Regions from separate parts of the Priestia sp. ABM2_011 genome, predicted to be linked through region 2. Evidence: riboswitches for the same ligand, from Rfam matches in the RefSeq annotation. Region 2 holds a riboswitch; each other region holds the start of a gene.
The links. A riboswitch is a leader RNA that binds a small molecule or an ion and turns the genes downstream of it on or off. The one in region 2 is predicted to bind cyclic di-AMP.
Positions count from the first base shown of each region.

Region 1: another riboswitch for cyclic di-AMP. It lies ahead of ACXAE4_RS07740 (dicarboxylate/amino acid:cation symporter); the one in region 2 lies ahead of ACXAE4_RS08440 (potassium channel family protein).
Region 3: another riboswitch for cyclic di-AMP. It lies ahead of kdpF (K(+)-transporting ATPase subunit F); the one in region 2 lies ahead of ACXAE4_RS08440 (potassium channel family protein).

Region 1 covers NZ_JBSWUB010000001.1:1,478,082-1,481,192, forward strand. The annotation lists gene ACXAE4_RS07735 (NAD(P)/FAD-dependent oxidoreductase) at 1-1,005, shown strand, start outside; cyclic di-AMP (ydaO/yuaA leader) riboswitch at 1,609-1,763, shown strand; gene ACXAE4_RS07740 (dicarboxylate/amino acid:cation symporter) at 1,944-3,111, shown strand, end outside.
Region 2 covers NZ_JBSWUB010000001.1:1,611,358-1,614,468, reverse strand. The annotation lists gene ACXAE4_RS08445 (TrkH family potassium uptake protein) at 1-1,275, opposite strand, end outside; gene ACXAE4_RS08440 (potassium channel family protein) at 1,279-1,938, opposite strand; cyclic di-AMP (ydaO/yuaA leader) riboswitch at 2,063-2,207, opposite strand; gene ACXAE4_RS08435 (carboxymuconolactone decarboxylase family protein) at 2,323-2,781, opposite strand; gene ACXAE4_RS08430 (Lrp/AsnC family transcriptional regulator) at 2,902-3,111, shown strand, end outside.
Region 3 covers NZ_JBSWUB010000001.1:2,277,527-2,280,637, reverse strand. The annotation lists gene kdpA (potassium-transporting ATPase subunit KdpA) at 1-1,397, opposite strand, end outside; gene kdpF (K(+)-transporting ATPase subunit F) at 1,422-1,502, opposite strand; cyclic di-AMP (ydaO/yuaA leader) riboswitch at 1,800-1,940, opposite strand; gene ACXAE4_RS12400 (hypothetical protein) at 1,956-2,093, opposite strand; cyclic di-AMP (ydaO/yuaA leader) riboswitch at 2,166-2,308, opposite strand; gene ACXAE4_RS12395 (undecaprenyldiphospho-muramoylpentapeptide beta-N-acetylglucosaminyltransferase) at 2,468-3,111, opposite strand, start outside.

The DNA.
Region 1 (3,111 bases), 130 kb from region 2:
CGTCATTTAGGAACAGAGCAAAATTTAGAAATTTTAAAAAGCATTTATGAATACTTAAAAGAAAAAATTGATATGCAGTATAAAACGGAAGTAGCCGATTTAATAACAGAAAAAGAAGATGGTCAGCATATCGTGCGCGGTATTGAATTGAAGAATGGTGACAGAATTACGGCTGATAAAGTCGTGGTTTCACCAGGTCGAGACGGCTCGAAGTGGATGAGCGACTTACTAAAAAAACGCCGTTTGAAAATGATTAACAATCAAGTAGACATCGGTGTTCGAGTAGAAACATCTAACGTTGTTATGGAAGAAATCAACAAGCACTTGTACGAAGGGAAATTTATTTACAATACGTCTGTAGGTACAAGAGTCAGAACGTTCTGCAGCAATCCTTCAGGGCATGTGGTAGTAGAGAATCATTCAGGGATTATGTTAGCAAATGGACACGCATACAAAGATCCGAAGCTTGGAAGTCAAAATACGAACTTTGCGCTGCTTGTTTCTCATAAATTTTCGGATCCATTTGATCAGCCGAACGAATATGCGCACGAAGTATCAAGATTAGCTAATATGCTGTCAAACGGAGGCTTAGTTGTTCAAAAGTATGGAGACATTTTAAAGGGGCGCCGTTCAACAGCGAATCGAATTAAAGAAGGCTTTTTAGAACCAACGTTAAAAGAAGCTGTCCCTGGTGATTTGGGTTTAGTGCTTCCATACAATACAATGAAAAGCTTAATTGAAATGACAGAAGCACTGGATCATGTAACGCCTGGGTTAGCATCTGAACATACGCTGTTTTACGGTGTGGAAGCGAAATTTTACTCCGCCCGTCCGAAGTTAAACGATAAGTTTGAAACTGAAATTTCCGGTTTATACGTGGGAGGAGACGGAGCTGGTATTACGCGAGGACTCGCGCAGGCAAGTGCGTGTGGTGTGTGGGTAGCGCGTGACATTGTTGAAAAATTAAAGAATCGTAAAGCAAGTTCTGAACCTGTTACTGTATAAAAAAAGAGGCCGTCACGGCCTCTTTTTTTTATGGGTTAAATAACGAGAGGGAATAAGTAAAAAGTAAAGAACTTGTACCGCTCCAACTCCGATAGTTTTATATGATAATTACCCGCTCCTTTTTTAAAAGATAGTAGGAAATCTATACTTCTATCTTGAGCAGAATTAAGTAGAATAAGGGGAATTGATAATGTCGATTTCTTCGCATCAATAAAGTCAGTGAAATTTTAGGGAGTGTATATCAAGCAGTACAAGGATAAAATCAACAGTTGGAAAGAGTTATTTTTTTTGATAAGTAAAATATTTATGGAAGCAGTAAAGTACATGGATATTAGAATAATTATACATATTAATGAATGATATTAATGGAAATAAAGTTCACTTTATAAACTATTTTTTGAATTAATTTTTTATTCATTAGATTGTAAGTCTTGTTAAATAAGTGTTTTTGGTTTATTAAAATATGATGTAAATATTTTAAAATATAACAATTCTCAACTTTTTACGATAAAATCATGCATTATTTTTGAATAAAAACTTGACAGGAATACATAAAATGAATTTTAATTAAAGTAACAATTATTATCATGCAAAAATATTAAAGAAAATTATTTGCTTAATCTCTTTTGTTTTATAAGAGAACGGAGGACCCATATTTGTGCGTAATGTACTTGGGGTGAATCTTGAATGAATCAAGTAGGGTAACTCACGTACCCGAATCCGACAGCTAACTCCGTAAGCATTCAGTGAGGGAATAACAGGTCTATGAAACCATGATATTCTCATGTTTTTTTGTATAGCTAAAAATATTCCTAAACTATTAATCTGAAAATTTTTAATATATTGTATATTTTGAGTGTTATCACCCTCAATGCATGGTAAAATAAGTATAGTAGTTAGAATCATTCTAATATAATTTATTTATGGGAGGTAAATCTATGAAGCTATCGACAAAGATCATTATCGCGCTAATTGCTGGTGCTGTTGTAGGAGTGTTGATTAATGCTTTTGCTCCAAGTGCTTTTGCTCCGCTGGACAAGTACTTGTTTACGCCGCTTGGGCAAATTTTCTTAAGCTTAATTAAAATGCTTGTTGTACCAATTGTGTTTTTCTCTATCACGTTAGGCGTAGCAGGTTTAGGAGATCCTAAAAAACTGGGAAGAATCGGGGCAAAAACAGTTTCGTACTTCCTAGTGACAACAACCGTTGCTATTGTAATTGGTTTATTATTAGCGTTTGTTATTAAACCAGGAACATTTGGATCTTTTGATACACAAAACGCTTCTTTTGAAGCTGAAAAAGCACCGCCGGTTGGAGAGACATTCTTAAATATGATTCCAGTCAATCCAATCCAAGCGATGGCTGAAGGGAATATGCTTCAACTTATCGTTTTCTCTATCTTTATCGGTTTTGGTATTACGATGCTTGGAAGTAAAACCAAAGGGCTTTATAATTTACTCGAGCAAGGCAATGAATTGATGATGTACCTTGTAAATCTAGTGATGAAGTTTGCTCCTTACGGAACATTTGGGCTTCTTGCAACAGCGGTTGGAAGTCAAGGCTGGCAGGCAATTAAAGCGATGGGGCTTTACATGATTGTAGTCGTGCTCGCACTGTTCATCCATTCGATTGTAACATATGGGGGGTCAGTCGCTCTTATGGCCAGACGTAACCCTATTGAATTTTTTAAAGGTTTTGCTCCTGCGATGACAGTTGGATTCAGTACATCAAGCAGTAGTGCAACGCTTCCGATTTCAATGAATGTGGCTCAAAAAAATCTTCGTGTCCCGGAGTCCATCAGCAGTTTTGTTCAGCCGTTAGGTGCTACCATTAACATGGATGGAACAGCAATTATGCAAGGTGTCGCGACTATTTTTATTGCGCAAGTATACGGCGTTGACCTGTCGCTGGGTGCTCTTGTGACGGTTGTATTAACAGCGGTGCTTGCTAGTATTGGTACAGCAGGCGTGCCGGGAGTTGGTCTCATTATGCTAGCGATGGTATTGAGTTCGGTTGGCCTGCCTGTAGCAGGTATCGGATTGATTATCGGGATTGATCGCTTGCTTGATATGCTTCGTACATCTGTAAATATTACGGGGGACGCTG
Region 2 (3,111 bases):
CTTTTGCTTAGATAATGAAAACGCAAGGGTTAATGGCCCCACTTTTCCTAAAAACATGATAAAGATAATAATCACGCGTCCAAAGTATGAAAGCTCAGGAGTTGCTCCCATCGATAACCCCACTGTTCCAAACGCAGAAACCACTTCAAACATAATTTTTATAAACGGCAGGTTTTCTGAGATATTTAATAGAAAAATGGCCCCAAACACAAACATAATCGAAATCATCGTAATGGCTAGTGCCTTAAACACATGAAGAGGAAGAAGCCGTCTCTTTAACAGCACAATATCTTCCCTGCTTCGTAAAAATGCCCATACAGAAAAGACAATCACCACAAACGTTGTTAGTTTAATACCTCCTCCTGTTGACGCACTCCCTGCACCTATGAACATTAACATAACCATTAAAAATATGGTGGAATCATGTAGACTTCCTATATCGATACTATTAAAACCTGCTGTGCGTGTTGTTACCGCTTGAAAATAAGACGCCCACACTTTGTCTCCTAATGACAAACTTCCAAGTGTATGTGAATTGCCGTACTCTAAGAAAAAAATAAAAAGCATGGCAATCATGTTAATGGCAAACGTGCTGATAATCATAATTTTTGAATGCAGCGTTAGTTTTTTATACGATTTTTTTACCCACATATCAGCAAGAACGGTAAATCCTAACCCACCAATAATAAACAAAAAGGAAATCGTTATGTTAATAATAGGATCTCCTACATACTGAACTAAGCTGTCAGATAATAGTCCGAACCCTGCGTTATTAAAAGCTGAAATTGAATGAAACAAGCTAAAGAATAGCCCCTTAGACCATCCGAATTCCGGAACCCAGCGTATCGCTAAAAAGATAAGTGCAACAAACTCAATTAAAAATGAAAAGATAAACAGCCTTTTAACTAGCAGGACAACTCCGCCGACGCTCGTTTGATTTAATGCCTGCTGAACGAGCATACGCTCTTTAAATCCAATTTTTTTACCTAGCATCATAAAAATCAGCACGGCAAATGACATAATGCCAAGACCGCCTATTTGAATTAACAGCATAATAATCGTTTGACCGATGACGGTAAAACGCGTACCTGTATCTACGACGGCTAAGCCGGTCACTGTCATAGCGGAAGTAGATGTAAAAAGGGCGTCTACCCACCGGATTGGCTCAGTAGTAGAAAAAGGCATCATTAATAAAAGAGCACCAATAATAATTCCTCCGCCAAAAATGGAGACAAGCAGCTGCGGCGGCGTAAGCCTAACAATTTTTTTTTTCATAAGTTAAACTCCTTCTTCTTCAAAACGGTTTAAATCGCGATTATGTCCGATAACAATCAGCATATCTCCTTGTTCAATTGTTTCATGCGCCGTAGGCGAAATCACCATTTCCCCGTCTTTTCGCTGAAAACCGATAATATTACAGCCGTACTTTGCACGAATATTTAAATCAAACAGCGTTTTATTATGAAGTTTCTTAGAAGCGACAATTTCAACAATACTATAGTCTTTAGACAGTTCAATATAGTCAATAATTTTTTCTGACACCACGTGATGAGCAATCCGCTTCGCAATATCGCGCTCAGGATGAATGACTTTGTCCGCTCCTATTTTCTCCAGCACTTTTTGATGATACATATTCACCGCTTTTACCCATACTTGCTTAACGCCCATATCTTTTAAAAGCATCGTTGCAAGCACGCTTGCTTCGATATCGTCTCCAAACGAAATAAGAGCATGATCAACGTTACGAATGCCTAGCCCTTTTAAGCTAGCTTCATCAATTGCGTTCGCTTGCACGACATATGTAGCTGAGTTGCTATATTTCTTTACTACCTCCTGATTGCGGTCAATAGCGAGCACATCCACATCCAAATTAGCAAACTCTTCAACCAAACTGCCTCCAAAACGACCTAATCCCAATACAGCAAACTGTTTTTTCATAATGTATTTATTCCTTTCTTCAACTGCTGTGTGTTCTCTTAGCTTATACTTTTTCTAAAAAATTACATGTTTTTCTTAAAAAAAGCGCAAAAAAACACAGGAAGGCTCCTGTGTTTTTTCACACTCTTCCCCCTCAAAACGCTTGCGAAGTTAGCTGTCGGGTTCGGGTTTTAAGAGTAACCCTACCTTTTTAAGGATTCACCCCGGAGCACAATATGTGCGTAAATAATGGGTCCTCCGCTCCGTAATGGATTAAGCGATTTTTATTCAAATGTCTATGATCTATTTTTTAGAATAATCGATTCGATTCATGATACGTTTCACTTCACGAAAGCTATCTTACTCCTGTGGATTTTGTCTGTCAAGATATTTTTAGGGAAGACATCACTTGCGCTGCAAACTGCAAAAATCATATAAATCTAAACTGACAATCAGTTTGTGAAATTGATCAAACAAATTAATAACAGCCAAAAGCTCTAATAGCTGCGTATCACTGTAAAATTTCTTTAATTGATCCATATCAGCATCCGTCAAATCCCTTGGACGCACTCGGTATACATCTATAAATCGAAACAGCAGTCGATCTTTTTCTTCCAGCTCTTTTTCTCTTAACACTTTTTGATTAAGCGTCTTATCGCCTACATATGACATGCTCATACACGTCTCACAGCCGTTAACACCTGCTAGATAAAGCCTGATTTTTTCCTTAGTCTCTCTTTTTACTATATCACTGTTCCAAAGCTTGTCGTATAGCTCATCATACAACCTTTTTACATCTGGAATTAAATTCAGTGCTTTTTCAAAATTTGTTCCCTCTTCGTTTGTTAACAAAACTCTTGCCATTTTTTACTCACTCCTTTTTAATTATTATAGTAAGAAAAATGGAGATTTCAGATAACAAATAAAACATATTATCTGCTATTACTAATCAAATAAAACATTAATATGAAAGAAGGTTTTCAATTGAAAATTGATGAAATTGATTTATCGATTTTGCAGGCACTGCAGCAAAACAGCCGTCTTTCCTTAAGAGAGCTAGGAAAACAAATTAACCTGTCTCCTCCTTCAGTGGCAGAGCGAGTAAGACAGCTAGAGAGCTTTGGTATTATAAAAGGATATACAATCGATATTGATTATGAAAAGCTGCAGTTGCCCGTCTCGTGTTTTATTGAA
Region 3 (3,111 bases), 670 kb from region 2:
AAGCCGGATCCATTGTTTGCTGCTGACGACGTAAATTCATACAGTGCCTGACTTAACCCGTGAAAGCCTGGATTTGATATACCTTCTATTCCTAAATGAGTGGTAAGTGCTACAGCTGTTCCTCCTAAAATTAGCAGCGGCTGCAAAATAAGCGTCACGGCGATTAGCTTCATTTCTTTTCCTTCAATTTTTTTACCTACGTATTCTGGTGTTCTTCCAACCATTAAACCTGATAAAAATACGGCGATAATGACGTACATCATGACATTCATAAATCCTGCTCCGACACCGCCGAATACGGTATTTAACATCATATTTCCAAGCGTTAACAACCCGGTAAGAGGCGTAAGAGTATCGTGCATGGTGTTGACTGCACCTGTTTCACTTGCTGTCGTCACGATGGCGTAAAGCGTCGACATGCCGACACCAAAACGGACTTCTTTCCCTTCCATATAACCGTTCGCTTCGTTCAAATGAAAAGAATCAAGTCTTGGATTGCCGCCCCACTCTGTTACGAACGCTGTGCTTAAAATAACGATAAACAGCATACTCATCGCTACAAACAAGATGCGGCCTTGCTTACGCTGTCCGATCATTTTTCCGTATGTGAAAGGAAGTGCTGTTGGCAATAAAAGCATAAGGACGATTTGTAATACATTGCTCAACGCGTTAGGATTTTCAAATGGATGAGCTGAATTGACACCAAAAAATCCCCCTCCGTTGTTTCCTAGCTCTTTAATTGAAAGAAAAGAAGCAACTGGTCCCCTTGCTATTTGCTGTGTTGCCCCTTCTATTGTATGGGCAGTCACCGTTCCGCTTAACGTTTGAGGGACACCTAAAAACATAAATAAAATGCCTGTTATAAAAGCGATAGGAAGTAAAATACGCGTAATTGACTTTACAAAATCAACAAAAAAGTTTCCCATTTCTTTCCCTGCCAGCCCACGAATAAAAGCGATTGCTACTGCAAGTGCCGTTGCTGGTGCAGCAAACATCATAAATACAATGGCGGCCATCTGCGAGAAATAGGACAAACCTGATTCGCCGCTGTAGTGCTGCAAGTTCGTATTTGTCATAAAACTAATGGCCGTGTTAAAAGCAAGTGCCGGATCCATTCCTTTGATGTGGCTTGGGTTAAACGGCAGTACCCCTTGAAACCGGAAGATAAGGTACACCACAAAAATCATAAACGTATTCGCCAAAACAAGAGTAAATGCATATTGCTTCCACGTCTGATTAAGCCCTTTAATTCCTGCTGCTTTAAACATCACCGTTTCTATCTTTCCTATCAAGCTAGTGTTTTTATCGTTTGAAAACACATTCGCTATATAAATACCTACGGGCTTTGCAATAAGCGCTACAAAAACAAGCAGCAGCGCAACTGATAGTAGAAAAATCCCCACTTTTTATTCCTCCGCTTATTAAAATTGTTCTGGATTTAACAGTACATATACTAAATAAATTAAAACGAGAACTGAAATACCTAACAAAATGAACGACACTTTCACTTCTCCTCTCTTTCATCTACTACATGAGACGACCAGCAAATAATTCCGTACATAGCAGCTGTTAATATGGCAAGCGTTGCAAGCATGATCATATCCAAGTTGCTCCCTCCTAACTGTTTCCTAACAAAAATGATAGCTTCTAAGTTTAGTGACGGTTTCTTTTCATAAAGCATCACGTCCAAAAAAGCTAACCGTGAGACGTGATGCTGATTTTTCCCACTAAAAAACCGCAGAAGAGAGTTCTCTTCCGCGGTTTAATGCACGACAAATAAGCCGTGATTCACACGAATTTTTTACTCCCAAAACGCTTACGGAGTTAGCTGTCGGATTCGGGTTATGGAAGTAACCCTACTCAGTTAAGAGATTCACCCCTAGTACATACGTACAAAATATTGGGTCCCCCGCTCATAATTGATTAAGCGTATATTTGTTATTTAATTTTTAGACTTAATAATAGTTTTTACTGCTGCGTTTAAAACTTTGATTAGCTAACGTAGACAAATAGCGGTTTGCTAGATCAAAAGATTGCTGGTCGCACATGGCCCGATATTCAATCATTTGAATCATTTGCTTAGATAAATGCATCCTGACGCTCCTTTCACCTATATTTTGAAAGGAGCGTACTATCCGCTGTTATAGAAAACGACCACGATTACACCATCCTCTCTCTTAACGCTTACGAAGTTAGCTGACGGGTTCGGGTCAAGAAAGTAACCCTACTCAATTAAGAGATTCACCCCTGATAATTGGGTCCTCCGCTCTTTCCTTCTCTTTCAGAAAAGACTCAGCGTTTCACAGTGGAACGTTTCATGAGAGTAATCTTACTCCTGTTAAAATTTACTGTCAACAACATTTTTTGAAATTTTAAAAGCTTTATTTTTCTATATTTATTCATTATTTTAAAATAATAATTTCAGAAGAAAAAAAGCGTTCTTATCGAGGAGATAAGAACGCTTTTTTTAGCTCATTTTCTCAATTTCATTTACAAGAATTGAAATAGCATCCGTTTTTGTTGCTTCACGCATTGTACGCTTCATTGTACTTGCCTGCTGCTGAAGCTCACTTACTTCACGTAAAAACAATTCTTTTGTTAACTGTTCTTCTTCTACAACCATACAGTAGCCTTTTTTCTTAAAAGATTGTGCATTTAAAATTTGATCTCCGCGACTCTGTGCTTTTGATAAAGGAATAATCATCATCGGTTTATGAAGAGCTAAAAACTCAAAAATGGCATTGGATCCACCGCGTGTAATCACATAATCAGTTGCCGCTAGAACATCAGGAAGTTGTTCGTTTACGTATTCTAACTGACGGTATCCTGACTCTTTTTCAAGGCTTGTATCAATATTGCCTTTTCCGCAAAGGTGTACAATTTGGAATTTCTTTTGCAGTTCAGGCAAAGACTCTCGAACGATTTCATTAATACGGCGTGCTCCTAAACTTCCGCCCATAATCGTTAAAATGGGGCGCTTATCATAAAAGCGTAGCCAGCTTTCCCCGTTCGCTGCGCTTCCGCTAAATAGCTCTTTTCGAATAGGTGAACCAACAACCTGCACTTTTTCTTTTGGAAAGTAGTTTGCGGCTTCATCAAAAGAAGTAAAAA